4 regions of the Kocuria sp. 2SI genome follow, and region 2 is predicted to be linked to each of the others. Evidence: riboswitches for the same ligand, from Rfam matches in the RefSeq annotation. Region 2 holds a riboswitch; each other region holds the start of a gene.
The links. Region 2 has a riboswitch for S-adenosylmethionine ahead of FFS25_RS00410 (hypothetical protein). Riboswitches for the same ligand answer to the same signal wherever they lie in the genome.

Region 1: it holds a riboswitch for S-adenosylmethionine, as region 2 does, so the genes downstream of both, FFS25_RS05550 (MetQ/NlpA family ABC transporter substrate-binding protein) here and FFS25_RS00410 (hypothetical protein) in region 2, are expected to answer to the same signal.
Region 3: it holds a riboswitch for S-adenosylmethionine, as region 2 does, so the genes downstream of both, FFS25_RS12415 (O-acetylhomoserine aminocarboxypropyltransferase/cysteine synthase family protein) here and FFS25_RS00410 (hypothetical protein) in region 2, are expected to answer to the same signal.
Region 4: it holds a riboswitch for S-adenosylmethionine, as region 2 does, so the genes downstream of both, FFS25_RS05810 (bifunctional o-acetylhomoserine/o-acetylserine sulfhydrylase) here and FFS25_RS00410 (hypothetical protein) in region 2, are expected to answer to the same signal.

What each region holds. Positions count from the first base shown of each region.
Region 1 covers NZ_SCNB01000007.1:3,623-11,081, reverse strand. The annotation lists gene FFS25_RS05565 (monocarboxylic acid transporter) at 1-933, shown strand, start outside; gene FFS25_RS05560 (GlsB/YeaQ/YmgE family stress response membrane protein) at 1,148-1,435, shown strand; gene dxr (1-deoxy-D-xylulose-5-phosphate reductoisomerase) at 1,588-2,862, shown strand; SAM riboswitch class IV at 2,972-3,084, shown strand; gene FFS25_RS05550 (MetQ/NlpA family ABC transporter substrate-binding protein) at 3,184-4,059, shown strand; gene FFS25_RS05545 (methionine ABC transporter ATP-binding protein) at 4,095-5,177, shown strand; gene FFS25_RS05540 (methionine ABC transporter permease) at 5,174-5,833, shown strand; gene FFS25_RS05535 (site-2 protease family protein) at 6,017-7,369, shown strand.
Region 2 covers NZ_SCNB01000001.1:89,759-97,217, forward strand. The annotation lists gene FFS25_RS13325 (GNAT family N-acetyltransferase) at 52-573, shown strand; gene FFS25_RS00385 (helix-turn-helix domain-containing protein) at 654-992, shown strand; gene FFS25_RS00390 (glycosyltransferase family 39 protein) at 1,124-2,515, shown strand; gene FFS25_RS00395 (succinate dehydrogenase/fumarate reductase transmembrane subunit) at 2,572-3,384, shown strand; gene FFS25_RS00400 (2Fe-2S iron-sulfur cluster-binding protein) at 3,456-4,148, shown strand; gene FFS25_RS00405 (hypothetical protein) at 4,316-4,738, shown strand; SAM riboswitch class IV at 4,800-4,913, shown strand; gene FFS25_RS00410 (hypothetical protein) at 4,948-5,430, shown strand; gene FFS25_RS00415 (alanine/glycine:cation symporter family protein) at 5,526-7,013, opposite strand; gene ilvD (dihydroxy-acid dehydratase) at 7,155-7,459, opposite strand, start outside.
Region 3 covers NZ_SCNB01000030.1:13,046-20,504, forward strand. The annotation lists gene FFS25_RS12395 (glycosyltransferase family 4 protein) at 7-1,233, opposite strand; gene FFS25_RS12400 (NAD-dependent epimerase/dehydratase family protein) at 1,239-2,453, opposite strand; gene FFS25_RS12405 (hypothetical protein) at 2,690-3,136, opposite strand; gene FFS25_RS12410 (acyltransferase family protein) at 3,491-4,897, shown strand; SAM riboswitch class IV at 4,932-5,041, shown strand; gene FFS25_RS12415 (O-acetylhomoserine aminocarboxypropyltransferase/cysteine synthase family protein) at 5,091-6,566, shown strand; gene FFS25_RS12420 (cystathionine gamma-synthase) at 6,563-7,459, shown strand, end outside.
Region 4 covers NZ_SCNB01000007.1:54,627-62,085, forward strand. The annotation lists gene FFS25_RS05790 (DMT family transporter) at 1-1,053, opposite strand, end outside; gene FFS25_RS05795 (RNA-binding S4 domain-containing protein) at 1,129-1,365, shown strand; gene FFS25_RS05800 (alpha/beta hydrolase) at 1,383-2,018, opposite strand; gene metX (homoserine O-acetyltransferase MetX) at 3,297-4,478, opposite strand; gene FFS25_RS05810 (bifunctional o-acetylhomoserine/o-acetylserine sulfhydrylase) at 4,480-5,841, opposite strand; SAM riboswitch class IV at 5,909-6,025, opposite strand; gene FFS25_RS05815 (CPBP family intramembrane glutamic endopeptidase) at 6,094-6,879, opposite strand; gene FFS25_RS05820 (S9 family peptidase) at 6,943-7,459, shown strand, end outside.

The DNA of each region.
Region 1 (7,459 bases), on a different contig from region 2:
GGAGCCGTGGACACCGCAGGCGACCACGCGATCCTGGAGCCCGGGCTGCGCTACGGGCTCAGCGAGGTCACCAAGCTCGACTTCGTCTCCCTCGGCCTGGCCCTGGTGCTCGGCGCGGCGGGCCTGCCCCACGTGCTGATGCGCTTCTACACGGTCCCCACGGCCAAGGAGGCCCGCAAGTCGGTGGTCTGGGCCATCGTGCTGATCGGCACCTTCTACCTCTTCACCCTGGTGCTCGGCTATGCGGCCGCGGCCCTGATCGGCGCCGACCGCATCGCGGCGGCTCCGGGCGGAGTGAACTCGGCGGCGCCGCTGCTGGCCTACGAGCTCGGCGGATCCCTGCTGCTCGGGTTCATCGCAGCCGTCGCCTTCGCCACGATCCTGGCGGTCGTGGCGGGTCTGGCCATCACGGCATCGGCGTCGTTCGCCCACGACATCTACGGCAACGTGCTCAAGAAGGGCAAGGCCACCGGCAAGGAGGAGCTGCGGGTCGGCAAGATCACCGTGGTCGTGATCGGCGTCGTGGCCGTCCTGGGCGGGATCGGTGCGCAGGGGCAGAACGTCGCCTTCCTGGTGGCCCTGGCCTTCGCGGTCGCAGCCTCGGCGAACCTGCCCACGATCCTGTTCTCGCTGTACTGGAAGCGCTTCACCACCCGCGGCGCGGTGTGGTCCATGTACGGCGGCCTGATCACCGCGGTCGTGCTGATCATCTTCTCCCCGGTGATGTCCGGGGCGGAGACCTCAATGATCGCCAGCGCCGACTTCGCCTGGTTCCCGCTGACCAACCCGGGCATCGTCTCGATCCCGGTCGGCTTCCTGCTGGCCATCATCGGCTCGCTCACGGAGAGCCGCCGCGAGAACCGCGAGAAGCAGGCCGAGATGGAGGTCCGCTCCATGACGGGAGTCGGGGCCGAGCCCCCGGTCGATCACTGAGCTGCGCGGCTCTCGGATCATCTCGGGGCTGACCTGGGGCGATTCGATGCACAAGTGCATCTGAGAGAAGTGTGAGAGACGCCTCAGCGGCTCGGGGCTAGGATGCTCCCCCCGAGCCGCTCAGGGTCTACTCTCGAGGAGATGCTCAGCAGTCTGAGCACTCGACCCCCAGTTCAGGGACGTCGCACTTGCGTCCCGGAAGAGGAGAAGCACCATGATCGGATCCATCATCGCCTGGCTGGTTCTCGGCATCATCGCCGGCGCCATCGCCAAGCTCATCATGCCCGGCAAGCAGGGCGGCGGCATCGTGATGACCATCATCCTGGGCATCGTCGGCGCCTTCGTCGGCGGCCTGATCGCCATGGTCATCCCGGGCCTGCACCCGGCCGGCAGCACCCTGTCCATCGGCTCGATCGTGCTCGCCATCATCGGCGCGCTCGTCGTGCTGTTCATCTACGGCGCCCTCACCAAGGGCAGCCGCGGCGGTGCCGTCGAGCGCTGAGCCGACGCGTTCCGCAGCACCTGCAAGCGCCCCGTCCCTCGTCGAGAGGGGCGGGGCGCTTCGTCTCCTCCGGGCCAGGGGGCGTGCGCGGAAGGGGGGGGCGCGTCCAACGCGCTCCGGCAGCACTGGAGGCAGGTCGGCATACTGGAGCCATGTCCGAGATCTCCAGCGAACAGCGTCCCGCCCCCCAGGCTCCCCTGTGGGCCGAGTCCCAGCGCCGCATCTGCATCCTGGGCTCGACCGGCTCCATCGGCACGCAGGCGCTCGACGTCGTGCGCACCGCCGCGGCGTCGGCCGATCAGCAGGCCCCATTCCGGGTGGTGGCCCTGGCGGCCGGCTCGTCGAACCTCGAGCTGCTCGCGGAGCAGGCCGTCGAGACCCGGGCCCCGCTCGTGGCGACGTCCGGCGATGTCCAGGACGCGGCGCTGCTCGAGCGCATGATCGCCTCGCGGGTCCTGGCGCTGGGGGAGGACTATTCCCCGCAGATCCTCGCGGGATCGGAGGCCGCCGTGCAGGCGGCGCGAGCGCCGGGGGCCGATCTCGTCCTCAACGGCATCACCGGCTCGATCGGGCTGGCCCCCACCCTTGCCGCCCTGGAGGCCGGCAAGCTGCTGGCCCTGGCCAACAAGGAGTCGCTGATCGCCGGCGGTGAGCTGGTGCGCCGAGCCGCGCAGGCCTCCCCGCACGACGACCCGCTGATCCCCGTGGACTCCGAGCACTCAGCCCTGGCCCAGGCGCTGCGCAGCGGCGCGTCGGCAGAGGTCGATCGGCTCGTGCTGACGGCCTCCGGTGGACCCTTCCGCGGGCGCTCGCGCGATTCCCTGCGGGACGTGCGCCCGCAGGACGCCCTGGCTCATCCCACCTGGGACATGGGGCTGATGGTGACCACGAACTCCTCGACCATGGTCAACAAGGCCCTCGAGGTCCTCGAGGCCCACCTGCTCTTCGACATCCCCTTGGAGCGCATCGACGTGGTGGTGCACCCGCAGTCCGTCGTGCACTCGATGGTGCAGTTCGTGGACGGCTCCACCATGGCTCAGGCCTCCCCGCCGGACATGCGCCTGCCGATCGCGCTGGGCCTCGGCTGGCCGCATCGGGTCCCGGGCGCCGCCTCGCCGTGCGACTGGACTCAGGCGGCGACCTGGAGCTTCGAGCCGCTGGATGAGGAGGCCTTCCCAGCGGTGCGTCTGCTCAAGGAGGCGGCGGCTTCAGGGCCCACCGGCCCTGCCGTGTTCAACGCCGCGAACGAGCAGGCGGTCCTGGCCTTCCACGCCGGGCGCCTGGGCTTCCTGGAGATCGTCGAGCTCGTGGCCGAAGTCGTGCGGGAGCATGAGCCCGTCGACGAGCTGAGCCTCGAATCGGTGCTGGCAGCCGAGGCCTGGGCTCGCTCCCGCGCTGATGAGCTGGTGAGGCAGAGGCGTCGATGAGCCGGCCTCCGGGACGCGGCCGACGTGCATCCGGTGCCTGAGCCAGAGCCCGTGCCAGGCCTCGTGGGGGGCTCGCCCGCACCGGACTCAGATGCTAGGATCTGCGCCGGATGACGAGATCCGGCGCGAAGCTCTGGCTGGCCGGACGGCAACCCTCTCACCGTGGTGGGGTGCCCCAGATGACCATTCGGCTCCGGTTCCGCACCGCGGCAAGCACGGATTTGGGTTCGTGCGCAGCATCGATGCGCACGCCTGACGTTCAGCGCCGCCGGTCACCCCGATGGGATCGGACAGCTCGCTGAACGAAAGGCAACCCCTCCCATGCGCGCACACCGTCTCTCCGCCCTGGCCGTGACCACAGTCCTCGGCCTGACCCTCGCCGGCTGCGGCGGCGGCGACTCCGATGAGGCCCCCTACGACGACGGGGTCATCAAGATCGGCGTCGTCGGCACCACCCCCGTGAACGAGGCCCTCGTGGAGAAGGCCGAGGAGGAGGGCATCACCGTCGAGCTGGTCGAGCTCTCCGAGTACAGCCAGGTCAACCCGGCGACCGTCTCCGGCGACGTCGACATGAACTGGTTCCAGCACATCGCGTACCTGGCGGACTACAACAACAGCTCCGGGGAGACCGTCACCCCGATCGCCTCGACCTCGATCTACCCGCTGGGCCTGTACTCCAACGAGTACGAGTCGCTCGAGGACATCCAGGACGGCGACGAGATCGCCATCCCCAACGACTCGATCAACCAGTCGCGCGCGCTGCTGCTGCTGCAGGCCAACGGCCTGGTCGAGTTCACCTCGGACACCACCGCCCCGACCGAGTCGGACATCGACACCGAGGCCTCGAAGGTCTCCGTCACCCCGGTCTCGGCCGAGCAGACCGTGCTGTCTCTGGACTCTGTGGCCGGCTCCGTCATCAACAACGACTTCCTGGCCCGCGGCGACATCGATCCCGATTCGGCCCTGGCCTCCGACGGCGCCGAGAACGAGAACGCCCGTCCGTACGTGAACCTGTTCGCCACCACCGAGGCCAACAAGGACGACGAGACCCTCCACAAGGTCGCCGATCTCTTCCACACCCCGGAGGTCGAGGAGGCCGAGAAGGAGGACACCAAGGGCACCGCGGTGACCATGGAACTCTCGCAGGAGGAGCTGGAGCAGGTCCTCTCCGATTACGAGGAGGACCTCCAGAAGTGACCCCGGCCGAGCAGTTCCACCCCGACAGCGAGCCGGTGGCCGACGCCGCTGACACGCAGCGGCGTCGGCCCGGGCCCGAGACCGAGGCGATCGTGCGCTTCGACGGCGTCACCAAGTCCTTCACCACGGGCAAGGGCAGGACCAAGCGGGACGTGACCGCAGTCGACGATGTCACCCTCGACATCCGCCGAGGCGAGATCTTCGGCGTGATCGGCTACTCGGGTGCCGGCAAGTCCACGCTCGTGCGCCTGATCAACGGCCTGGAGCCGGTGACCTCCGGCGTCGTCGAGGTCGACGGCCGCCGGGTCGACGGCCGCACCGAGAATCAGCTGGCCCCGATCCGTCGCGACATCGGCATGATCTTCCAGCAGTTCAACCTGTTCACGTCGCGCTCAGTGGCCGGCAACGTCGAGTACCCGCTGAAGCAGGCGGGCTGGTCGGCGGCCGATCGCAGGGCGCGCGTGAAGGAGCTGCTCGAGTTCGTCGGGCTCTCCGAGCGGGCGGGCAACTACCCCGAGCAGCTCTCGGGCGGGCAGAAGCAGCGCGTGGGCATCGCCCGGGCGCTGGCTGCCAACCCCAAGATCCTGCTGGCCGACGAGTCCACCTCCGCACTGGACCCGGAGACCACCCAGGAGGTGCTGGCGCTGCTGCGCCGGGCCAACCGGGAGTTCGGGATCACGGTCGTGCTGATCACCCACGAGATGGACGTGGTGCGCTCGATCGCCGATCGCGTCGCGGTCATGGACAGCGGACGCGTGGTCGAGATGGGCCCCACGGCCCAGATCTTCTCGGCCGGGCAGTCGCCCACGACCCGTCGCTTCGTCTCCACCGTCGTCCACGCCGAGCCGGACGCCGAGGAGCTCGCGCACCTGCGCGCGCGCCACCACGGCCGCCTGGTGGTCATGGAGATCCGCGAGGGCGTCGATGTCGGCACGGTGCTCAGCCGCGCCGCTGCTGAGCGCGGCGTGGGCTTCAGGATCGTGTTCGGCGGGGTGTCGGTGCTGCAGGAGCAGTCCTTCGGCTCCCTGACCGTCGAGCTGCTGGGCGAGCCGCAGGCCGTGGAGGACACGATCGCCCGGCTTGCAGAGGCCACGACCGTGAAGGAGGTGTCGGCATGACCAATTGGTCCGTTCTCGGCCCTCAGCTGCTGACGTCCATCGGCGAGACCCTCTACATGGTCGTGGTGACCATGATCATCGCGGGGTTCCTGGGCCTGGTCTTCGGCGTCGCGCTGTACGTCACGCGTCCGGGCGGCATCTATGCGAACCGCCCGCTGAACACCGCGATCAACCTGATCGTGAACTTCGTGCGGCCGATCCCGTTCATCATCCTGCTGGCGGCCCTCGGCCCGCTGACGGAGACGGTGATCGGGACCAGGCTCGGGCAGAACGCCGCGATCTTCGCCATGACGATCGCCGCCCTGTTCGCGGTCGCGCGCATCGTCGAGCAGAACCTCATGTCGGTGGATCCCGGTGTGATCGAGGCGGCTCGCTCCATGGGCGTCTCGCGGTTCCGGATCATGACCACGGTGATCCTGCCGGAGGCCCTGGGCCCTCTGGTGCTCGGCTACACGTTCCTGGTCATCGGTGTGACCGACATGTCCGCCATGGCCGGTGCCATCGGCGCTGGCGGTCTGGGCGACTTCGCGCTGCGGCTGGGCTACCAGCGCTTCAACGACGAGGTCACCTGGGCTGCGGTCGCGGTCATCATCGTCCTGGTGCAGACCGTGCAGTTCGTCGGCAACGCCATGGCGCGCAGGATCATGCGCCGCTGACCCGTCAGCGGCACCGCCTCACGGGCGCGGCCCCGGCTTCCTCCAAGGGAGCCGGGCCCGCGCCCGTCGTCGTGATCCTCATCCTTCCCCGGGCCCCGTCCTGAGGGACCACGACGACGGGCGAAGCCCACGGAAGCCCAAGGGCGAGGCAACCCCTGCGCCGTCCTGCCGGTGTGGTGGGATATGCGCGTGAGCGTCCTGATCTTCGTCCTCGGCGTCCTGCTGGCAGCCCTGGCCCTCATCGCCTCGATCGCCCTGCACGAGGTGGGGCACCTGCTGCCCGCCAAGCTGTTCCGGGTGCGGGTGATGCAGTACATGGTGGGCTTCGGGCCCACGCTGTTCTCGCGGGTGCGCGGGGAGACGGAGTACGGGATCAAGGCCGTCCCCCTGGGCGGCTACGTGGCCATGGTCGGCATGTATCCGCCGGTGGCCGGCCACCGAGCCGGCGTGGACTCCACCGGGGTCATGCAGCAGATGACGTCGCAGACCCGATCCGTGGCAGCGGCCCAGCTGCTGCCGGGGGACGAGGACCGGGCCTTCTATCGCCTGCCGGTGTGGAAGCGCATCGTGATCATGCTCGGCGGGCCGATCATGAACCTGCTGATCGCGATCGTGTGCATCACGGTGCTCGTCACGGGCTTCGGCTCCCAGCAGCCCACCACCACGCTGGCCTCGGTGAGCCGCTGCGTGCAGGCCGTGGACCCGGCCGACGCCTCCGAGTCCGCACCGGCCTCCGAGGGGGAGTGCGCGCAGGACGACCCCGCGGCTCCGGCGCACGCGGCGGGGCTGCGTCCCGGAGATGTCGTCGTGTCCCTGGGCGGCAGCCGGGTCGAGTCCTGGGACGAGCTCACCGAGATCGTCCGGGAGGGGGCCGGCCAGCCGATCGAGGTCGTCTACGACCGCGACGGCGAGCGTGCTTCGACCACGATCACTCCGGTGGAGACCTCGCGTCCGGCCGTCGACTCCACCGGTGCCCCGATCGTGGAGGACGGGCGCTACGTCATGCAGGACGTGGGATTCATCGGTGCCTCGTCGCTCACCGAGCTGACCCAGCAGCCGATCAGCGCGGTGCCGGGGGAGGTGCTGAACGGTCTGGAGCGCGTGGCCGGCGGGCTCATCCGGCTGCCGGTCAACGTGTGGAACGTGGCCGTGTCGACCTTCACGGACGCCCCGCGCGATCCGGAGGGGCCCATGTCCGTCGTGGGCGTGGGGCGGATCTCCGGTGAGGTCGCCAGCTCGGATCAGCTCGAGCTGCGGGAGAAGACCGCCACCCTGGTGGGGCTCGTGGGGTCGGTGAACCTGGCCCTGTTCGCCTTCAACCTCATCCCGCTGCTGCCCTTGGACGGCGGGCACATCGCCGGTGCGCTGTGGGAGCGGATCCGCCGCACCGCCGCGCGCGTGCTGGGCCGCAGGGACCCCGGGCCGTTCGATCCGCTGCGGCTGCTGCCGATGACCTACGCCGTCTCGATGGCCATGCTCGGGATGACCGCGGTGCTGGTGCTGGCAGACCTGATTGAGCCGGTGCAGCTGCTCTGAGGCGCCGCAGTCAGGCATGAGCCGTGGCTCACTCAGCGGACGAACCGGGTTGACCGCTGGGGCACAATGGAGGCCGATCCATCCTCGACG
Region 2 (7,459 bases):
GGACGCCGGACGACAGATCTCGAGTCCGTCGAGGCAACGGAGGTAGCCGCCGTGACCGTCGAGAGCACGAGCCCCTTGGATGCGCACAGCATCACCACCGAGCGGCTCGAGCTGCGCCCGCTGACCCGCGAGGAGGTCGAGGCGGCCTGCCAGTTCGAGCGCCTCCCGCAGTTCCACCCGGAGTTCCCCACTCCGGACGCCCGCGACGTCCTGCAGGCCGTGCAGGACTCCGGGGAGTTCTTCTTCACGGAGTCCCTGTACTCCCCCATGGCATGCGTGCAGCGCAGCACCGGACTGATCATCGGCATCGCCGGGTGGTCCGCACCGCCCATCGACGAGGCCCTGGAGATCGAGGGCTTCCTGGTGCCGTCGTGCACCGGACAGGGCTACGCGACCGAGGCCCTGCCCCGCCTGGTGGAACTGGGCCTGCAGGATCCGCGCGTCACCTCGATCCGCGCCTCCCTCCCGGACAACCACGCCAGCCTGGGACCGTTCCTGGAGCGCAGCGGGTTCGCAGCGGTCGAATCCGCAGGCACCGAGGCCGAGTACCGCTATGCCCCGTCGCAGCCATGAGCTCGGCCGCTCGGCGCTCCTGCCCGGGGTCGTCGTCATCGATATGGCATTCGGACCCCGCCGGGTCCATGATGTGAGGCATGACTCCCCTGTCGCGTGATCTGCATCCCTCCAACGGGAGAAGAGCGCCGAAGGACGAGGTCGTCGTCTCGATCACCTCGGCCCTGAATCACCGCGGCCGCAAGGAGGAGGCGCACCCTCCGGTCGATCACGACGACTTGGACGACATCTTCCCCACCCCGCAGCAGCAGGAGCTGCTGCACCTGCTCGCCGAGGGCGCCGACGACGAGTTCGCGGCCCGTCGCCTGGGCCTGGAGCTGGCGGAGCTGCGGCGGATGCTCATGGAGCTGGGCTCGCAGCTCGGGGCCTGCAACAGGTTCCAGCTCGCGCTGCACGCCCGCGAGGAGGGCTGGATCTGAGCACGTCGGCCCCCAACGCGAAAAGTCGCAGGACCACCCCCCAGATCGCCGCCGAGACCTCCGCAGACCGCTCGCTGCTGCTGCCGCCCGTCCTGGCGACCGTGCTCACCGCCGCCGTCGCCTTCTGGGGCATGACCGTCCCTCAGTTCTGGTTCGACGAGGCCGCGACCATCTCGGCCACGAACAGGCCCTTCGGCTCCCTGCTGCGCCTGCTGCAGGACGTCGACGCCGTCCACGGCCTGTACTACGTCCTCATGCACCCGTGGGTGGCACTGTTCGGGACCTCCGAGCTGGCCATGCGGACCCCGTCGGCGCTGGCCCTGACGCTCGCCGCACCGCTGATCACCCAGGTGGCCATGACCTATGCCCGCCGCTGGTTCCCGGACCGGGTGCTGCTGAGCGGGCTGATCGCCGGTCTGCTCTTCGCCGTCCTGCCCGGTCTGTCCTGGGCAGGCCAGGAAGCCCGCGGCTATGCCATGGCCGTCCTCGCCTCCGTTGCGGCGCTGTGGTGCTTCGAGCGCTTCCGCGACCGCGGAGGCACGGCGGCGCTGGTGGGCTTCGCGGTGCTGCAGGCCGCCGCCGTCGGATTCTCCATGTACGCCGCCTCCGCGGTGGTGCTCTACCTCGTGCGAGCCCTGGCCTGGGGACGTCGTCCGTTCCTGAAGGTCCTGATCGCGGCAGGAGGCACCACCGGTCTGGTGCTCCCGCTGGGGCTGAGCGCCCTGTCCCAGAGCAGCCAGATCAGCTGGATCGACCTGACAGTGAGCAGTGTGATCAAGAGGATTCTCCTGCGCACCGTTCCGATCAGTCCTGGGAATCGGGGTGAGCCGTGGAACGACGTCGCCCTCGAGCTGGCTCCGTGGTTCATGGGACTGATCGCGCTGATCCTGGCCGCGGGCCTCCTGCGCGGTCCCGGCCGCCGGCTCGTCCTGTGGCTGCTGAGCTTTCCCCTGTTCCCCATGGCCTGCATTCTGCTGGCCCAGATGATGGGCAAGCAGCTGTTCCAGGAGCGCTACTTCACCTATGCGACCCCGTTCCTGGTCCTGGCCCTGACGGCGTCCCTGGCCACGATCCGATGGCGACCCGCGGCGGCGGTGCTGAGCGCGGGCCTGCTGGGGCTGTCCGTCCCGTCGCTGCTGGGGCAGAACACATGGGACGCCAAGGGCGGTGACAACTACGCGACGGCATCTGCTCTGGTCGCCCGGAGCGAGACCGTGATCTTCATGGACCGGTCGAACCGCGGCGTCCTGCTCGCCTATCCGCCGGAGCACGAGATCGCCGATCCCATGCTCCAGGAGGACCGGATCAGCGCGGACAACCTCTACGGGCTGAACCGCCCCGGCTACGAGTCCTGGGAGATCGACACCGTCGGCGCCACCTCCGTGGTCTCCAACAAGGAGAACAAGTTCCACGACACCGTGCTGTCCCACCTGCGGGACAACGGCTGCGAGCAGACGCAGGAGGACCGCAGCACCCGCTTCCGGATCACCCTGCTGGAGTGCCCGGCCCCGGCTGCCGGGTAACTCGGCGTCATACCGTCGTCACCTCGGAGGCGCCCCTCGCCCTAGGCTGTTGTCCCATGACCGAGAACCTCCGTGCCGAGACCGAGCGAGTCCTCTCCGCGGTCTCACCTGCCACGCGGCGCACCCTCGAGGAGTCCGCCGGTCGTCTTTGGGCCTGGGCCCTGGAGACCTCCGAGCGCTTCCCGCCCACCCCGGACGTGAAGCTCGCCATGGCCTCCAGCGGCGCCGTGCTCTCCGGGTACACCGTGATCCACATGCTGGGCAATCTGCAGGTCTACCTGGGACGCGGCCGCTTCGACTCCTACGCCCACCACCTGCGCACGCTGGGGGCGCCGGTCCTGCCGCGGCGCACCGTGCTGTGGGCCTTCCGGGTCGTGCTGCTGGCCGATGCGCTGACCCACCTGAGCTGCGCGGCGGTGCTGACCGTGCGCGCCCAGGCCTCCGAGCGCCGTGCTGCCGCTCAGCCCAGGCCGCTGCCGCAGGGTCGTCGGCGCACCCGCTGGCAGAGGCTCAAGCGCTCCATGCGCTCGACCGGCACCGTCCTGGGGCTGTTCACGGCCTTCCACCTGGCGGATCTCACGCTGGGCACGCGGCCGGCCGCCTCGCGCCGTCACGAGCCCGGTGCCGCCTACGACAACCTGGTGGCATCCCTGCGCCGCCCGCCCGTGGCCGGGCTGTACCTGGCCGCCATGCTGGCGCTGGCCGCCCACACCTCCCAGGGCCTGGTCCAGATCGGCAACGACACCGGCTTGTCCGCCCAGCGCGGTGCCCGCGAGCGCTTCGAGCTGGCCGGGCGGCTGGTCGGCACCGGCGTGGCCCTGGGCAACGCCTCCATCCCCGTGGCCGTGCTCCTGCGCCTGGTGCGCTGAGCCGTCCTCCCCCGCACTGCAACACCGCCTTCCGCGACCGGGTCCCGGCGCGAGGGCACCGAAGGAGTCCCATGCGCATCACCGGCACCCTGCAGGTCGAGGTCTGGCGCCAGGCCGACGGCGAGTCCGAGGGCGGTTTCGAGACCCACACCGTCACCGGCGTGAGCCCCCAGACGACCGTGCTGGAGCTGCTCGACCTGCTCAACGAGCAGCTGCCCGAGGGCATGGAGCCGATCTCCTACGACGACGGCTGCCGCGAGGGCATCTGCGGCAAGTGCGGCGTCACGGTCGACGGCGTGGCCCACGGCCCCCAGCTCAACCGGGCCTCGTGCCAGCAGCAGGTTGCGGCCTTCACTGACGGCGAGCGCGTGCGGATCGAGCCGCTGCGCGCAGCCGCCTTCCCCGTGAAGAAGGACCTGTCCGTGGACAAGAAGGCCGCGCTGCGCACCGTGGTCAAGGCCGCCGGAGGCCCCGTGGGCATGAAGGCACTGACCGAGGCCGGGTGCATCAGCTGCGGGGCCTGCGTGGCCGCCTGCCCCAACGGCTCCGGCCAGCTGTTCGTGGGCTCGCTGCTCACCGAGCTCCCCCCGCTGGCCAAGGACGACGACGACCGCCGCACCCGCTCCGGCAAGGTGCTCGACGCCGCCGAGGAGAGCTTCGGGCCGTGCTCCACCCTGGGCGACTGCACCGAGGTCTGCCCCGCCGGGCTGCCGCTGGAGAATCTCTCGGCAGTGGCGAGGGAGCATCTGCGCCGTCGTCGCTGAGTCGCCAGGCCGCGGCGGCGGCCTGGCGCTGCGGCGCCGGAGTGCGCCTCCGGGATTCTTGTAGTTACACGCCTGCGCGCCCCTTAGCATTCGCAGTTGCGAACACTCGGGCGGGGTCATATATTTGCATCAGCAACTCACCTCTCCCGCTCGACCAGGAGTCCACGATGCACCCCTATATCCCGCAGGCTCAGCCCTACGCCTACCCGCAGGCCACCTGGTCCCCGAGGCCCTCCGCGCCCGGCAGCGCCGTCACCGCTCTGGTGCTCACGATCCTCGTGCTGGCCGGTGCACTGCTGCTCTCCCCGCTCACGATCCTGTTCTCGATCGGCGCCGCGTCCACAGTCACGGAGCCCGACTTCGGCGGCACCGCCGATCTGGTCGCTGCCATGCTCGTCGCGTTCCTGCCCCTGGGCGCCCCGGCGATCCTGGGTGCGGCGCTGGCCATCTACCCCCGCATCCGCATGCCGCGCGAGATGTACCCGTCCTCCGGGGTGAAGACTGCCGCAACCGTCTTCCTGGTCTTGCATCTGCTCACGCTCGTGCTCGCCGTCATCTTCGGCGTCCTGCCGCAGGTCCTGGTGCTGTGAGCACGGCACCACCGCGTCATGGGGCTTGTGCTGTCGGAGCCTTCTTGTAATTTCAGGACACGTTCAAGAGCGCGGCCTCACGGGCCTGGCCGGCCGCGCAGCAACCCGAACTCGATTCCCGGGTGCTTCCAGAGCAGAACGGGCCTCAGCGCACTCGCTGAGGCAAGACTCGACGGGGTCGCGCTGCGCGGCCCGGAAGGCAGGACCTCATGTCCGACGCACTGCACCAAGCACTGGAGTCGAAGCGCTCCGATCTCGAGCATCTGCATCCCTACAACGTGCCGCTGCACCTCGCACCGGAGGCACCCGTGGTGCCGCCGCGCACGAACCACCGGTGGATCGACTTCGGAGATCGGGAGGCCCGGGAGTGGAGCAGAGTCCTGTTCCTCCTCCCCCGCAAGGGCCACTCAACGACCGTCATGGCCTGCGCGCACAGCGTGTGGCGCTTCGGCAACCTGCCCAACGTGAACAATGCCCCGGAGGTGGCTCGGGCCGCCCGCGCTCTCGGACACACCCCGGAGAGCGCCTGGGAGATGCTGGTGACGTTGATCGTCATGCGCCAGGACCAGGAGCACGACCCGGATGTCGCCTACGACCTGAGGGTCTGGGCCCTGTGGATCGAGCGCATGAACCACCTGGAGGACCCGATCACAGCGGCAAGGCACTGCTTGAAGGCCGTCGGTCAGCGCTGATCGGGGCCCTCGGCGACCGACCCGACGAAACAGCCCTCCTCCCCGCCGCTATGGCTGGGAGGAGGGCTGCGTCGTCGTTCAGCGGCGGAAGCGGGTCAGGCCTTGCCCACGCGCTTCATCTGCTGGGTCCAGAACGCGCCGGTGGTGATCACGTCGGTGCCGTCCCAGGCATCCAGCCCGGTGAGGCCGGGGATGTCGGAGCCGTTGAAGGTGGGCTCCTCACCGCGGCGGCGCTGGGCCTCGTAGTTCTTCATCACCTTGACGGCGACGGGCGCCAGGAGGATCAGGGCGATCAGGTTGATCGTGGCCATGATCGCCATCATCACGTCGGCCAGAGACCACACAAGATCCAGGGCGACCACCGCGCCGACCATCACGGACAGGAGCACCAGCAGGCGGTAGCCGTTCATCACCGCGCGCGAGCGGGTGAGGAACATGATGTTCGCCTCGCCGTAGAAGTAGTTGCCGATCACCGAGCTGAAGGCGAACAGGAAGATCGCGATGGTCAGGAAGTGGACCGCCCAGGTCCCCAGCTGCAGACCCAGTGCCGTCTGCGTGAGCGAGGCGCCCTGGGCAGAGTCGCCGAAGCTGGGGTTGGACAGCAGCACGATGAACGCCGTGACCGAGCAGACGAGCCAGGTGTCGAAGTAGACGCCCAGGGACTGCACGAAGCCCTGCTTGGCCGGGTGAGAGACGGAGGCCGAGGCACCGGCGTTCGGCGCGGAGCCCATGCCGGCCTCATTGGAGAACAGTCCGCGGCGCAGGCCCTGGACGAACACGGCCATGAAGCCGCCCACCACGAACTCGCGGATGCCGAAGGCGCCCAGGACGATGTCGGCGACCATGCCGGGGACCTCGCCGATGTTCAGGACGACGACCAGCAGCCCCAGCAGCACGTACAGGATGGCCATGACCGGCACGACTGCCTGGGTGACCGCGGAGATGCGGCGGGCGCCGCCGAAGATGATGGAGGCGGTCAGCACGACGACCACTGCGCCCACGATCAGCTTGAAGGGCAGGGCCCCGGCGGCCGACGGGTCGATGTCCAGCGAGCCCGACAGCGAGTCCACGATCGCGTTGGACTGCACCGAGTTGAACACCAGGCCGTAGGTGACGGTGATGATCACCGCGAACAGGATGCCCATCCAGTGCTTCTTGAGCCCGTAGGTCATGTAGTAGGCCGGTCCGCCGTAGTAGCCGGTCTCGCCCTTGCGCTTGTAGAGCTGGCCCAGCAGCGACTCGACGAACGCGCTGGCGCCGCCGATGGCCGCGATGGCCCACATCCAGAACACGGCGCCGGGTCCGCCCACGCTGATCGCGATGGCCACGCCGGCGATGTTGCCCGTGCCCACGCGCGAGGCCGCCGAGACGGTGAACGCGCGGAACGACGAGATCGACTTCTTGCCGTCCGGGTCCTCACCGGGAGGGTCTCGCAGCACCCGGAACATCTCCGGGACGGACCGCCACTGGACCGCCCTGGTCCTGATCGTCAGGTAGATACCCGTGCCGATCAGGATCGCGAAGACGATCCAGCTCCAGATGAAATTGCCGACGCTGCCGACGAGCTCAGTGAGCTGCTCCATGTGCACTCCCGCTTCTCAGAGGAATCTGCCGGAGCGACCACAGGCCGTTCCCAGCAGTTGGTGCAATGTACACCAGCCAGGTTTCCGGCGAGTTGCGGTTGGTGCCCCGACTGCGCACGTGAAGCGCCGAGCTCGAGGACCTCAGTCCTCGACGACCCGCACCGCACCCTTATCCGCCGAGGTCACCATGGAGGCGTAGGCCTTCAGGGCCTTGGACACCTTGCGCTCGCGCGGCTTGGTCGGCTTCCAGGGGGCCTCGCCCTTCTCGGAGCGACGACGCGCCAGCTCGGCGTCGTCCACATTGACGCGCAGGATGCGGTTCTCGACGTCGATCTCGATCTCATCGCCCTGCTCGATCAGGCCCACCGCACCGCCGGCGGCGGCCTCCGGGGAGATGTGCCCGATCGACAGCCCCGAGGTGCCGCCGGAGAAGCGGCCGTCGGTGA
Region 3 (7,459 bases), on a different contig from region 2:
GGCGGCTCAGGGCAGCAGGTCGGTGTACTTCCGGATGGCAGGGGGCAGCCGCAGAGCGCGCTGATCGGCGGCGCCCACGAGCTTGAGCATGGGACCGGCCGGCACGTGATCGCGCCAGTGGCGCTCGATCGCCTCGGTGTAGAAGTCCACCAGGGCCTCCGTCGAGGCCCTCCAGGAGTGCTTGAGCGCCTCGTCGCGGGCGGCCTGGGCCATCCGCGCACGGCGCTGCGGGTCCTCGAGCAGACCCCGCAGCGCCTCGGTGAGCTGGTCGGCGTCACCGGGCTCCACCAGGTGCCCGGTCACGCCCTCGTCGATCACGAAGGGGATGCCGCCGGCACGCGCGCCGACCACGGGGACGCCGGAGGCGAAGGCCTCCAGGGCCACCAGGCCGAGGGTCTCGGAGCGCGACGGGAAGGCGAAGACGTCCGCGGAGGCGTAGGCCTGGGCGAGCTCGAGACCGGACATGTACCCGGTGAACACGGTGTTCGTCCCGGCGAACTGCTCCTGCAGCGCCTCCTTGTGCGGTCCGGATCCCACGATCGCCAAGCGCGCCTGGGGCAGGCGGCGGATCGGCTCGAGCAGCTCGTCGAGGTTCTTCTCCTTGGAGACGCGCCCCACGTAGACGATCAGCGGGGCCTCGGGGTGCCCGTCGCTGAGCCGCTCGCGCATGGCGCGGTCCGCGTTCTCGGGCGTGTAGGCCACGGTGTCGACGCCCTTGGGCCACAGGTCGACATCCTGGATGCCGACCGTCCGGGCCCGTTCCACCATGGGACCGGAGGTGCACAGGTTCAGCTCGGCCTGGTTGTGCAGCCACCGGATCCACGACTCCGACGGGTGCCGCAGCAGGTTCAGGCCCAGGGCCTCCGTGTAGTGCGGGACGTCCGTGTGGAACGAGGCCAGCAGCGGCAGGTTGCGCCGGCGAGCCGAGAGCACGCCGTAGGCCGAGAGCCACACCGGGTTCACGGCGTGGACGATGTCCGGTTCGAACTCGGCCATCCGGGTCGCGATGCGCCCGGTGGGCAGGCCCACCCTGATCTCGGGGTACCAGGGCTTGAACGACAGCGAGCGGACGCTGTGCACGCGGTGCCCGGCGTACTGCGTCGGCGGGTGCCCCGGAGCGAAGACCTCGACCTCGTGGCCGAGCTGCTCCAGCTGCTCCATGGTCCGCATGATGCGGGTGACGACGCCGTCGATCTTCGGCAGGAAGACCTCGGTGAACAGCGCGATGCGCAAGCTGCTCAGCTGCCCTGCGACTCGTGGGCCACGGAGGCCGGGACACCGGCCCGGGTGCGCCGGTTCCACAGCGAGCGCGCGGGGATCTTGGAGAGGTCCGCGCGGTGGGCGTAGCGCTTGGCGGTCTCCTCGACCTCGTGCAGCAGGCCCTCGGACAGGGTGGTCGGCTGCAGGCCGAGCTCCAAGAAGGTGTCGTTGGTGACGTGCAGCTCGTTCTCCGCCGACTCCTGGCGCGGGTTGGGCACCATCTCCACGGCGGCCCCGGAGATGCGGGCGATCAGCTCGGCCAGGTCGCGGACGCGGTGCGTCTCGGTCATCTGGTTGAGGATCTTGACGCGCTCGCCGGGGGCCGGGGAGTTCTCGAGGGCCAGCTCGACGCAGCGCACCATGTCCTGGACGTGGATGAACGCGCGGGTCTGCCCGCCGGTGCCGTGGACCGTCAGCGGGTAGCCCACCGCCGCCTGCATGAGGAAGCGGTTGAGCACCGTGCCGTAGTCGCCGTCGTAATCGAAGCGGTTGATCAGCCGCTCGTCGCGCTGGGTCTCGGCGGTCGTGGTGCCCCAGATGATGCCCTGGTGCAGGTCGGTGATCCGCAGCTGGTCGTTCTTGGCGTAGAACGCGAAGAGCAGCTGATCCAGCGACTTGGTCATGTGGTAGATCGAGCCCGGGTTGGTCGGGTACAGGATCTGCTGCTGGATCGGCTCCTGCTGCTCGTGCGGGATCTCTACATCCAGGTAGCCCTCGGGGATCTTCATCCCGGCGGTGCCGTAGCCGTAGACGCCCATGGTGCCCAGGTGGACCACGTGGACGTCGCGCTCGGACTCGACGATCGCCTCGAGCAGGTTGTGCGTGGCCGACACGTTGTTGTCCACGGTGTAGCGCTTGGTGCGCGAGCTCTTCATGGAGTACGGCGCCGCGCGCTGCTCGGCGAAGTGCACGACGGCGTCCGGCTGGTCCTCGCTGATCAGCTGCAGCAGGCCCTCGTAGTCCTCGGCGACATCGAGGTGGCGGTGCTCGATGACCTTGCCGGAGACCTCGGTCCAGGCGCGCAGGCGCTCGACGAGCGGGCGGATCGGGGTCAGCGACTGCGCGCCGAGCTCGTCGTCGATCCGACGGCGGGACATGTTGTCCACGGTGATGACGTCGTGACCTCGCTCCGAGAGGTGCAGGGCGGCAGGCCAGCCGCAGAATCCGTCGCCGCCGAGGATCGCAATCTTCACGTCATCTCCGTTTCCGTGCGCCTCTCGGCGCGGGGATCGGAAGGATCACGACGCCGAACCGAGCGGGCTGGTGCTGTAGAAGGTCGTCGTCCACCCTGCAACCCCGGAATGAACCGACGGTGAACGAGCGGCATGCGAGGGCGGGTGCGCTCAAGCCGCCCGCGGGAGGGGGACCTCCTGATTGTGTCATCTGCCTCCGACGGGTGCGCAGAGCGACGGCTCCGGCGCGGGCCGGATCAGGCCGGGAGCCGGCTCTCTCGGAGGCTCAGGGTCTTCTCAGCTCGGGCGGCCGGTGCGGGCTCCGGGCCCAGGAGCTGCTGGCGGACCTCTTCCGTGGGCAGGGACTCGCCTGGGGCGATGAACACCGAGGCCAGGTCCTGGACATCGCACGGGGTCAGGCCCTTGGAGGTGGGCTCCCAGCCCTCCGGGATGAGGTGGCGCTGCTGCGTGCCGCACTTCTGGCAGAAGTACTCGACGCGTCCGCCGGGGCGGACCGCGCAGCGCAGCACGCGGCCCATGATCCGGCGCAGCCCCGGGACGCGGCTGCGCTTGCGGGTGGAGGGCAGGAAGACCCGGAACTTGAGGTAGAGATCGGTGGTGCACTCATGGCACATGGGGGAGCGGGGCGTCTTGTGGTGCTGGGGAGATCCCAGCCGGCCCAGTCTGGTGCTCGTGACAGTCACTGCTGCTCCTGCGCTGATCGTCGGAATTGCGGGGGGAAGGGTCTCCGACGTCATCGTGGTGCGACCCGAGTCCAGATTAGGCGATCCGCTGTGCCGCGTACAGACCCACCGGCGGAAGCGGAGCTGTCTCTCAGCCCTGCCACAGCGCGGATCCAGGCGGATCCATGCCCGATCCGCCATATCTAAATGACTCTTGGGTAACCGTAACAGCGGAGGCCTTCCGGCAGAAGGCATCGGGGCGATCCGATGCCCCGACCTGCGGAAGAAGACGCTCTGACGTCACAATCGCGCTGCTGCGCTCCCGGGCACCCGCCGAGCCCCCTGCGATGCCGCCGTCGTGTGACGATCGGAGACGTGACGAAGCTGAGCACCTCCCGCGGCCGGCGCGCTGCGCAGACCATCCCTGCGCAGCGCGATCTCGCGCTGGATGCTGCTCGGGTCGCCTGCCTGATCGCCGTGGTCGTGCTCCACATCCTCCTGGTCACGCTCACGACGGATCCGAGCACGGGCGCGCTGCGCAGCGTCATGGCCCCCACCGAGGCCTCCTGGTACGCCCCGGTGTCGTGGCTCGTGCAGGTCATGCCGCTGTTCTTCGTGGTGGGAGGGTGCGCCTCGGCGATCTCGTGGTCGCGCCAGTCGGCGGAGGGCGTCCGCGGGCCGGCCTGGGTGCGCGCCCGGCTGCTGCGCCTGGTCGTGCCTGCGAGCGCTGTGTGGGTCGCCCTGGCGCTGGCCGGCGCCCTCGCGGCGCTCGTGGGGATGCCCGCCGACTGGGCCTCGATGGCGCTGCGGGGGCTCGGGATGCACCTGTGGTTCGTGGGCGCCTATACCGCGTGCCTGGTCGGTGTGCCGCTGCTGCACGGGCTGCACGATCGCCGGCCCGTTCTCACCCTGGCTGCGCTGGTGGGGCTCAGCGCTGCGATCGAGGTGCTGCGCATCGCCGCGGAGCGGCCGTGGTGGGGCCTGCTCGGCTTCGCCCCGGTCTGGCTGGCGATCCATCAGATCGGCTTCTTCCGCCACGACGGATCCTTCGCTCGTGCCTCGGCAGGAAGACTGCTCGGGATCACGGCCCTGTCGGTCCTGGTGATGCTCTGCCTGACGAGCCTGCCCTGGTGGGGTGCGGACGGGCTGTCGGCCCTGAACCCGCCCACGCTGTGCATGATCGCCCTCGGCGCGGCTCAGGCCTGCGTCCTGCAGCTGTGCTCGCCGGCTCTGGAGCGGCTCATGCGATGGCGTCCCGCGCAGGCCGTCGCCTGGGTCGTCGGCTCGCGGGCCGCGACCCTGTACCTGTGGCACCTGCCGGTGATCGTGGCCGTGATGGCGGTGTGGTGGCTGCTCGGCGGCCCGGATCCGGTGCCCGGCTCAGCGCAGTGGTGGCTGTGGCGCCTGCCGATCGGGCTGCTCTGCTGGGCGATGGTCCTGCTGGTCGTGCGTCCGCTGGGCGTCCTGGAGGCCGTGGCGGGGCGGATCGTCGCCCGCGAGCCCGAACCGGAGGGGCCCGCAGCCGGAGGATCGCCCTCGGGTGAGCGGCCCTCGACCGCGCCCCGAGCCGACGGATCCGCGCCGCTGCGAGCTTCGAGTCCCGATCGCTCCTCATCGCCGGACGGACGGGCGTGGGTCCGCATCCTCGCCGCGGCCGTCCTCGTCTTCTCCGCAGCCGTGCTGGAGGTCCGCTTCCTGCTCGGCATCCCGCTGGCCCTCGGCGGCGCGGCGGCCATGGTCGCGGCGGTCCTGCTGCTGGTCCCGCCCGCACGGAGGTCCTGACGGCTCGATCGGTGTGGTGCTAGTATCGGACCGGCTTCACGAGACACAGCTGCCAAGCTCCGACTTGGCTGTGCACCAACCCCATGTTCAAGGGTGGTTCGGATGACGAAGCGGCCTGCACCTGACGCAGCGCACGAACAAGCTCCGGCGGGACGTGCAGGTCAAGAGCACCCCGTCACGGAAGACACCTCTCATGACGTCCTCGCCCTGCGACGAGCTCAAGAGCTCGACGTCGCTGGCCACACGCCAGATCCACGCCGGCCGGGCCGGATCCGATCCGGGCGCCCCTGCCGCCCCCGTCCAGGCCACGCTGCCGGTGCCGATCTACCAGTCCTCGGCCTTCGAGTTCCCGGACCACGCGGCTGCCGCCGCCATGTTCGCCCAGACCACCCCGGGCTTCACCTACTCCCGCACGGGCAACCCCACGGTCGCCGTCCTGGAGCAGAAGGTCGCCGATCTCGAGGGCGGAGTGGGGGCCGTGGCCATGGGCTCGGGCCAGTCCGCCGTCGCCGCGGCCCTGCTCGCGCTGATCAGCACGGGCCCCGGCAAGCACCTGGTGGTCTCGGAGAAGATCTACGGCGGCACCGTCGACCTGCTCGGTGACACGCTGGCCGATCTCGGCGCGACCGTCACCTACGTCGATCCCGCTGACCCCTCGGCCTGGTCGGAGGCGATCACGGAGGACACTCGGGGCTTCTTCCTCGAGTCCATCGGCAACCCGCTGGCCACGCTGGCGGATCTGGACGCGATCTCCCGCATCGCCCATGAGCGGGGGCTCCCGGTGATCGTCGACTCGACCCTGGCCACGCCGATCCTGTACCGGCCCTTCGAGCACGGGGCGGATATCGTGGTGCATTCGGCCACCAAGTTCTTCGGCGGGCACGGGACGTCGCTGGCCGGCGTCGTGATCGACTCCGGTCGATTCGACTGGGAGGCCGAGGCCGCTCGCTGGCCGCAGTTCACCGAGCCGCGAGCGCGCTGGGGCGGGATCAGCCTGTGCGAGAAGCTGCGCGGCGGCTCGCCGTTCCTGCATCTGTGCCGGGCCAAGTTCGTGCACGACCTGGGTCTGACGCTCTCGCCGTTCAACGCCTCCCAGATCATCCAGGGCCTCGAGACGCTGGACCTGCGCATGCGCCGCCACTCGGACAGCGCCGCTCGCATCGCCGAGTTCCTGAGCACGCATCCGGCGGTGCGCTGCGTGCACCACCCCCTGATCGAGGGCTCCGCCGATCGGGAGATCGCCGAGCGCGACTTCCCCCAGGGCGTCGGGTCGGTCTTCGGCTTCGAGCTGGAGTGCTCGGATGCCGCAGTGGCCGGATTCGTCGACTCCCTGCGGCTTTTCAAGCTGGTGGCCAACATCGGCGACGTCCGATCGCTGATCAACCATCCCGCGGCCATGACCCACTGCCGTCTCTCGGAGGAGCAGCGACTGGCCGGCGGGATCAGCTGGCAGACCCTGCGGCTGTCGATCGGGCTGGAGGCGGTCGACGACCTGATCGCCGATCTGCAGTCCTCGCTCGATGAGCTGCTGCGCGTCGAGGCCGCGCGCGGCGCTGAGATCCCGGCCGCAGAAGGTGCCCCGGGATCGTCGACGGACGGCGCCCCGGTGCGCTCCGAGGACGAGCCGAGCGGCGCGCGCCGCGACCAGCGCCAGGAGGTGCAGGCATGAGCGGGTTCACCACGCGCGCCGTCCACGCCGGCCAGGAGCCGGACCGGCTGACCGGTGCGGTCATCCCGCCGGTCTACCAGACCTCCACCTTCGTCCAGGACGGCATCAACGTCCTGCGCGACGGCCACGAGTACTCCCGCGGCTCCAATCCCACCCGCAATGCCTTCGAGGAGCAGCTGTGCGCGCTCGAGGGCGGGCAGCGGGCCTTCGCGTTCGCCTCCGGGATCGCGGCGGAGGATGCGCTGCTGCGCTCGGTGCTGCGCCCCGGAGACCATGTGGTCCTGGGCGCCGACGGCTACGGGGGCACCAACCGGCTCATCACCAGGGTCCTGGCTCCCTGGCAGATCCGGCACACGCCGGTGGACGTCACCTCGCTCGATGCGGTCCGCGGGGCTGTGGAGGCGGGCACGCGGGTGATCTGGGTCGAGACCCCCACGAATCCGCTGCTGGGCATCGCCGATCTGACGGGAATCGCCCAGATCGCCCAGGATGCCGGGGCGCTGCTGATCGTGGACAGCACCTTCGCCTCGCCGTACCTTCAGCGTCCGCTGGAGTTCGGCGCCGACGTCGTCGTGCACTCCACCACCAAGTACATCGGCGGGCACTCGGACGTGCTGGGCGGGGCGGTCGTCGTCTCGGACCGGGCCTGGGAGGTCGAGGCCGTGGGCGGCTTCTCGCCCGGAGGAACGCTGGCCGAGCTCGTGGGCTTCCAGCAGTTCGCCGGCGGGGCGGTCGCCGGGCCCCAGGACTGCTTCCTGGCCGCGCGCGGGCTGAAGACCCTTTCGCTGCGTATGCAGCGCCATCAGGAGACCGCAGGCCGGATCGCCGAGTGGCTCATCGGGCGCCCAGAGGTGGCGCAGGTGCTCTACCCCGGACTGCCCGAGCACCCCGGC
Region 4 (7,459 bases), on a different contig from region 2:
CGCCCGCCGCTTCCAGGGCAGGGACACGACGACGAGGCCCACGAAGGTCAGCGCCGTCCCCAGCACCGTCAGCGGGGCGACCACCGCGCCGCTGGTCGGCACGAGAAGATCCAGCAGCAGCGCGCCGGTGAGCATCCCGGCGGTCAGGGACAGGCTCGTGCGCAGGATCCCGATGATCCGCGAGAGCACCGCTCCTGCCGCCACGAACAGCACGCCGCACACGCCGCCCAGGTAGAGCCACCATTCGGAGGGGAAGTGCCACGGCGGCAGGTCAGCGGTGAGCCGGTGGATCACCGTGGCGACGATCAGCGCCAGCACGCCCTCGGCGAAATTCAGCACGGTCGGGGTGATCGGCGTCCCGGCCTCCGCCCCGATCCGCCCGTTGAAGGCCGTCTGCAGGGCGGAGCCGAGCCCGGCCAGCACCGGCAGGAGCAGCAGCGCCAGGACCACCGCCATGCTGCGCTGAGGAGCTCCCTCCTCGCCGCCCAGGTGGGGCAGCTGCGCGATCAGCACCGCGACCACGATGATCGCCGTGCCCAGCAGGCGCCAGCCGGTCAGCGGCTTCATGCCTCCCGGGCCGATGCCCGCACGATCCACCCCGAGCCCGCCGACGGACTGGCCCACGACCATACCCAGGATGAACACCGAGACGCCCACCATCGGCGTGGTCACGGTCTGCACCACCACCAGGAACGCGCCGAAGACGCCGGAGAGCAGGAAGATCGCGGGCAGGCGTCGGGCCCGGAAGGCGCCCAGCGCCGTGATGAGGCCGCGCCGCCCGGCGGGGATCAGCGCGGTGCCCAGCAGCACGATCGCGAAGCCCACGGAGAAGCCGGTGAGGCCTGCGGCCACGGAGTCCCCGGTGCGCGCGCCCAGCTCGCCGTTGACGCGCGACTGGACGGCCATGGCGCCGCCTGCGAGCACGGCTGCGATCTGGGCGATCAGCACCGTGACGGGACTGTGGGTCTGCGCCGGGGCCATCACGACATCCTGGGGCGGCTGCGGGTCCTCGGGCTGGTCGGCATTCTCGGGGAGGGGTTCTGAGGTGGGCACCGGATCAGGCTACTCCCGGGCCCTTCCGGTCCTCCCCGAGCTGGGCTCATGGCCTCGGTGGGCCACAATGGAGCCATGACCACCACCGGAAGCACCCCCGAAGAGCTGCCCATCCGCGACGAGATGATCCGACTGGGCCAGGCCCTCAAGCTCGGCAGCCTGGTCGAGGACGGCGCCATGGCGCGCACCGCCGTCGAGGAGGGCATGGTCCAGGTCAACCACGACATCGAGACCCGCCGCGGCCGACAGCTGCACGACGGCGACGTCATCACTTACAACGGGACCTCGCTGGTCATCCGCGCCGAGGGCTGAACGGGCCCCGGCCTGGCTCAGCGTCCCAGGACCATGCGGGTCAGGTACTCATTGACGTGCCCGATCTCCTGCGGCGAGACGCTGTGGCCGATGCCCTGGTAGTGGACCTTCATGGTGTCCGCATGCTCCACGAGCCACTCGGCGGTCATGTCCACCAGCTGGTCGTTGACGATGGGGTCCTGCGGGTCGCGGCCCCAGAAGAGCTTGAAGGGCTTCTCCTTCAGCTCGTCGTCGCGGAAGATCTCCAGCGGCTCCGGCACCACGAAGCCCGACAGCCCGATGACCGCAGTGATCTCGCTCGGCATGGCCCGCACCAGCGACGTGGCGATCGACATGCCCTGGGAGAACCCCAGCAGCGTGGTCGACGGACGCCCCTCGGCCTGCTCCCGCAGCCATCCCACGAGCGGCTCGACCGCGGCGCGGATGGCATCGGGGCCGAAGGCCTCCTCGTCGTAGAGCGGGAACCAGCTGTAGCCGGGAGGCTGGGCCAGCGGGGCGCGCACCGAGGCCACCACGAAATCCTGCGGCAGCTGCGGCACCAGGCCCATGAGGTCCTGCTCGTTCGAGCCGAAGCCGTGGAAGAGCACCAGCAGGGGCGCCTCCGGGGACTCGGCGGGGTCACGGTTCCACATCACGACGGGGTTCTCGCTCATGCCGACCATCATGGCATCCGCGCGCAGCACGCCCCGCTTCCGTCGCTCCTCTCGCTCCCGCGCGGAGGAACTGCCGCTGAGGGGACGCAACGAACGTCTTCCCGCGCCTGAATCGTGTCGCACGCGTCCCTTCACGAGATCTCGCACTCGGGCGGCGGCTCGTCAGGGCCCTGCGAGCTCCCGCGCCCGGACCGCTTGCCGATGTGCCCGCACCAGGGTGACGATCCTTGGCTCGCATCCAGGATCCGTCGGATCCACGACGTCGAGATCCGTGTGCACCACACGCAGCTCCGTCCACCCGGCCGCTTCCGCAGCCCGCTGCCGCTCCACATCCCGAAGTCGCTGCCGCGGGTCCTCGTGGACCGCACCGTCGACCTGCACGGCCAGCCGGTGCCTGCGATCCGCGAGGTCAGGGTGGACCCGACGGCCACCCGGGGATCGGATCTCGACATCAGCCTCCCACCCGGTGAAGCGATGGTCCTCCAGCACGAGCCGCGTATAGGTCTCCAGCGGCGAGTCCACTCCGACGACCGCGAGCGTCTGTCGATGCGGCCAGGTCCAGCAGTGTTCGGGCCGGGGACGTGAGGCGGACCGATCCGTCGGTCCAGAGATCCTCGGCATGGAACTGACTCCGGTGCCCGACAACGCCGCGTCCTCGAGGCCTTGATCCTGTCGAGGAGCACAGATGGATGCCGCCGACATGCCCGAGCCTGCCGGGGAGCCGGAAGTCGTGGAGGATGGCGGCCGTCGTGTGGCTGGCTGCCCAGCCTTCCTGCTGCAGAGCCGGGAGGATCCTCAGCAGACCGGATCTGGTGCGGGGGTCAGGGCGCGAATCGGCGCAGGACCACAGGCCCTTGCCCCAGGAGCAGTACTGCCTCCCCGACAGATGACGCTTCGCGACGCCTGCCGCTTCAGCCTCGGCGGTCGTGAAGACGCGGCCCTGCAGGCAGGCAGGTGGACTGTGACGTGGTCTCGGCATGGCAGACAGTGCAGCGGATCACGGCGCCGACCGATGCGAACGGATCCGCTCCCCGCCGTCGTCGCCCCGGTCCAGTGCCCGAAAGGGCGTCTGTGGAGGCATGAACTCCGTACTTCGGATCTCCATTGTCCGGGATTCCGTGTGGACCGGGGATCTCGTGCGCCCAGTACGCCGAGGGGACGCACAAGGCGCACGGGATCGCCGACGGGACGCATCGGACGTCTAATCCGGCGTGAATCGTGACGAATGGGTCCCCTCGGCGGCGAGGAGGGTCGATGCGTCGCTTCGGTAGGGCCCCCTCAGGAGAGGAAGGCGGCTCGGACCAGCTCGCCGATCTGCTCGTGCTCGATCAGGAAGCCGTCGTGCCCGGCGCCGGAGCGGATGGTGCGGTGGGGGACGTCGCCGGGCAGAAGCCGGGCGAGGTCCTCGGACTCCGAGGGCAGGTAGAGCCGATCCGAGTCGACCGAGGCCACGAGCCAGTCGCAGGTGGTGGCCGCGAGCGCCTGCCTGACGCCGCCGCGGCCGCGGCCGACGTCGTGGCCCATGAGGGCGTCGTTGAGCACCAGGTAGGAGTTGGCGTCGAAGCGGCCCACGAGCTTGGCGGCCTGATGATCCAGGTAGCTCTCGATCGCATACCGGCCCCGACGGCGCCCCGGCAGCGGCGCCCCCGGATCCTCGCCGGCCTGCGCCGCATTGCCGAAGCGCGCGTTGAGGTCCGGTGCCGCGCGGTAGGTGGTGTGCGCGATCCGCCGTGCGATTCCGAGGCCCACGGAGGGGATGACGCCGTCGTAGTAGTCGCCGCCGCGGAAGTCGGGGTCGTTGCGGATCGCCAGGCGCTGCGCCTGGCCCCATGCGATCTGCTCGGCGCTCGAGGCGGCGGTCGAGGCGATCACCGCACAGGCCCGCACCTGCTCGGGGAACGTGGCGGCCCACTCGAGGGCCCGCGCACCGCCCATGGAACCGCCGACGACCAGCCGCCAGGACGCGATGCCCAGCTGCTCGGCCAGGCGCTGCTCGGCGCGCACCGAGTCGCGGATCGTCACCGCGGGGAAGTCCGATCCCCACGGAAGACCGGCCCGCGGGCTGTCCTCCGGGATCAGAGTCGACGGACCCGTGGAGCCGTAGCAGCCCCCGAGCATGTTGATGGCGACCACGAAGAAGCGGTCGGTGTCGATCGCCCGCCCGGGCCCGACCAGTCCGTCCCACCAGCCCGGTGCCTCGGCGGAGACACGGTCGAAGGAGGTGGCGTCCTCGGCGACCCGTCCGCGCGTGACATGGGTGTCCCCGGTCAGCGCATGCGGGACGAGCACCGCGTTGGAGGCGCGGTCGTCGAGCTCGCCCCAGGTCTCGTAGGCCAGCTCGACATCGGGCAGCACGGCCCCGGATTCCAGCCCGAGGTCGCCGATGCGGGCGCGGCGCAGCAGCCCCTCGGTGCGGAAGGGCTGCTGCGAGCGCGCGGTCGTGCTCTGGATGGCGGTCACCTCAGACCGATCCCCCTGCGCCGCGCGCCTTGACCGCGGCGAAACCGAGCTCCAGGTCCGCGAGGATGTCGTCGATGTGCTCCAGTCCCACGGACAGCCGCACGAACCCCGGGGCGACGCCGGCGGCCAGCTGCTCCTCCGGGGAGAGCTGAGCGTGCGTGGTGGAGGCCGGGTGGATGACCAGCGAGCGGACGTCACCGATGTTCGCGACGTTCGAGTGCAGGCTCAGCGCGTCCACGAAGGCCTGGCCGGCCTCCGAGCCGCCGTCGAGCACGAAGCCGAGGATCGAACCTGCGCCGCCGGGGACGTACTTCTGCGCACGCTCGTGCCACGGAGAGGACTCGAGCCCGGCGTAGGACACGGATTCGACGCCCTCGTGGGCCTCCAGCCAGGTGGCGACCGTCCGAGCGTTGGCGACGTGGCGCTCCATGCGCAGCGACAGCGTCTCGATGCCCTGCTCGATCAGGAAGGCGTTGAACGGGGAGATGGAGGCTCCCATGTCCCGCAGCAGCTGGGTGCGGACCTTGAAGGCGAAGGACACGTTGGCCCCGAACGGCCCGTTCTCGCCGAAGACCTCCCCGAACACGACGCCGTGGTAGGACTCGTCCGGCTCCACGAACCCGGGGAAGCGCTGCGGGTAGCGGGTGTAGTCGAAGCGCCCGGAATCCACGATGAACCCGCCCACCGAGGTGCCGTGCCCGCCCAGGAACTTGGTGGCGGAGTGGATCACCACGTCGGCGCCGTGCTCGAACGGCCGCAGCAGGTACGGGGTGGCGATGGTGTTGTCCACCATCAGCGGCACCTCGGACTCGTGGGCGATCCGCGAGACCGTCTCCAGGTCCAGGACGTCGTTGCGCGGGTTCGGGATGGTCTCCGCGTAGAAGGCCTTGGTACTGGGCCGAACGGCATCGCGCCAGGCCTGGGGATCGTCCGGATCGGAGACGAACGTGGTCTCGATCCCGAGCCGCGACAGGGTGTGCTTGAACAGGTTGAAGGAGCCGCCGTACAGCGACGGGCTGGCCACGATGTGATCGCCCGCCCCGGCCACGTTGAGGATCGCGTAGGTGGTGGCGGCCTGCCCGGAGGAGACCATGACGGCCGCGGTGCCGCCCTCCAGGGAGGCGATGCGGTTCTCGACGACCTCGGTGGTGGGGTTGGTCAGGCGGGTGTAGATGGGCCCGACCTGGCTGAGTCCGAAGCGACCGGCAGCGGTCTCGGCATCCGGGAAGACGTACGAGGTCGTCTGCTGGATGGGCAGCGCCCGGGCGCCGGTGACGGGATCGGGCTCCTGACCGGCATGGATCTGGCGGGTCTCGAAGCTCCATCCCTGAGGGGCGGAGGGGGTGGGCTGCTGTGCTGACATGTCGGCGACTCCTTGTCTTCCGGGGCCGCGGACCGAGGTCCGACGGACCCGTCGGACCGGGTGCCGTGACCCGCGCTTGCCGTGTACGCGTCGGCGCACCGGCCCGGTCCTCACCCAGGGCACCCCACCGCGGAAGGAGGGTTGCCGGCCAGCTAGCTGGGGCTTGTCGCTGGCTCTCGTGACCTGATTCCCATTCTCGGACGAGCGAGGCTCCGGCGCAAACCCGGGTTCCGTGGCCTGTGGAGCGCTCCGTCAGAACAGCAGGGGCCCGGCTAGGAAGCCGACGGCGTCCAGCAGGAAGTGGGCGATGATCAGCGGCATCACGCGTCCGGTGCGGCGGTAGAGCCACAGGAACACCAGCCCCATGACCACGTTGCCCAGCGCCGGACCGACGCCCTGGTACAGGTGGTAGCTGCCTCGCAGAAGGGCCGAGCCGATCAGCACGGCCGGCCACGTCCATCCCACCCGCAGCAGGCGATCGGCCAGGAACACGACGACGATGATCTCCTCCACGAGCGAGTGTCGCACCGCCGAGGCCAGCAGCAGGATGACCTCCCACCAGGAGGTCCCGCCCGCGTTGGTGACGATCTCGGCGGTGATCCCGAGCTGGCGGCCCGCCTGGTACAGCGCCAGGGTGCCCAGTCCCATGACGACGAAGAGCAGCGTCCCCAGGCCCAGATCTGCCAGCGGGGCTCGGCGGTCCAGGCCGATCCGGTGCAGCAGCCCACGCAGCTGACCGGCCGAGCCCGCCAGCAGATAGAGCGCCAGCAGCGGTGGAACCAGAGCCAAGAGGATCCCGAGGCTGCGGCGCAGGACGTCGAACAGGGGGAAGCCGCTCTGCGGCGCGTTCATGGAGGCCGTCGACTCGGCGATCGAACTGGTGGACAGCGTCTCGGCGAGGTTCAGGACGGACCACAGCGCGCTGGCCCCCAGCGAGACGCCCAGCACCAGCAGGATCTGCAGCCACAGATCGGCTCGCTGGGAGCCGAACGACGGCTGGGCTGGGGCCTGGGAGAGGTGTTCGGTCATGGGCTCCATTGTGGGCCAGGGGCACGACGGCAGCGGCCTGTGCTGTCGGCGCCGGTTCCTACGATGAGCGCCATGACCTCCCAGCACCCGGATCCCTCCCCCGCTCCTCCCGAGACGCCGCGCCGCGACCACGTCCGCGAGTTCCACGGCGACTCCTTCCAGGATCCGTACGAGTGGCTGCGGGAGAAGGACTCCCCAGAGGTCATCGCCCATCTGGAGGCCGAGACCGCCTGCGCGGAGGCCGCCACCGCCCAGCTGGCCCCGCTGCGCGAGCAGCTCTTCCAGGAGGTCCGGACCCGCGTGCAGGAGACGGACCTGTCGGTGCCGTGGCGGCGCGGCGACTGGTGGTACTTCACGCGCACCGTGGAGGGCGGAGAGCACTCGGTGCAGTGCCGCGTCCCGGCTGCTGAGGAGGGGTGGGAGCCGCCGCAGATCGTGGCAGGTCAGTCCCTGCCCGGCGAGCAGACCCTCCTGGACGGCAACGCCCGGGCGCAGCCGCACGAGTTCTGGTCGCTGGGCGCCTTCGACATCACCCACGACGGCACCCGGATGGCCTGGGCCGAGGACACCACCGGGGATGAGCGCTTCA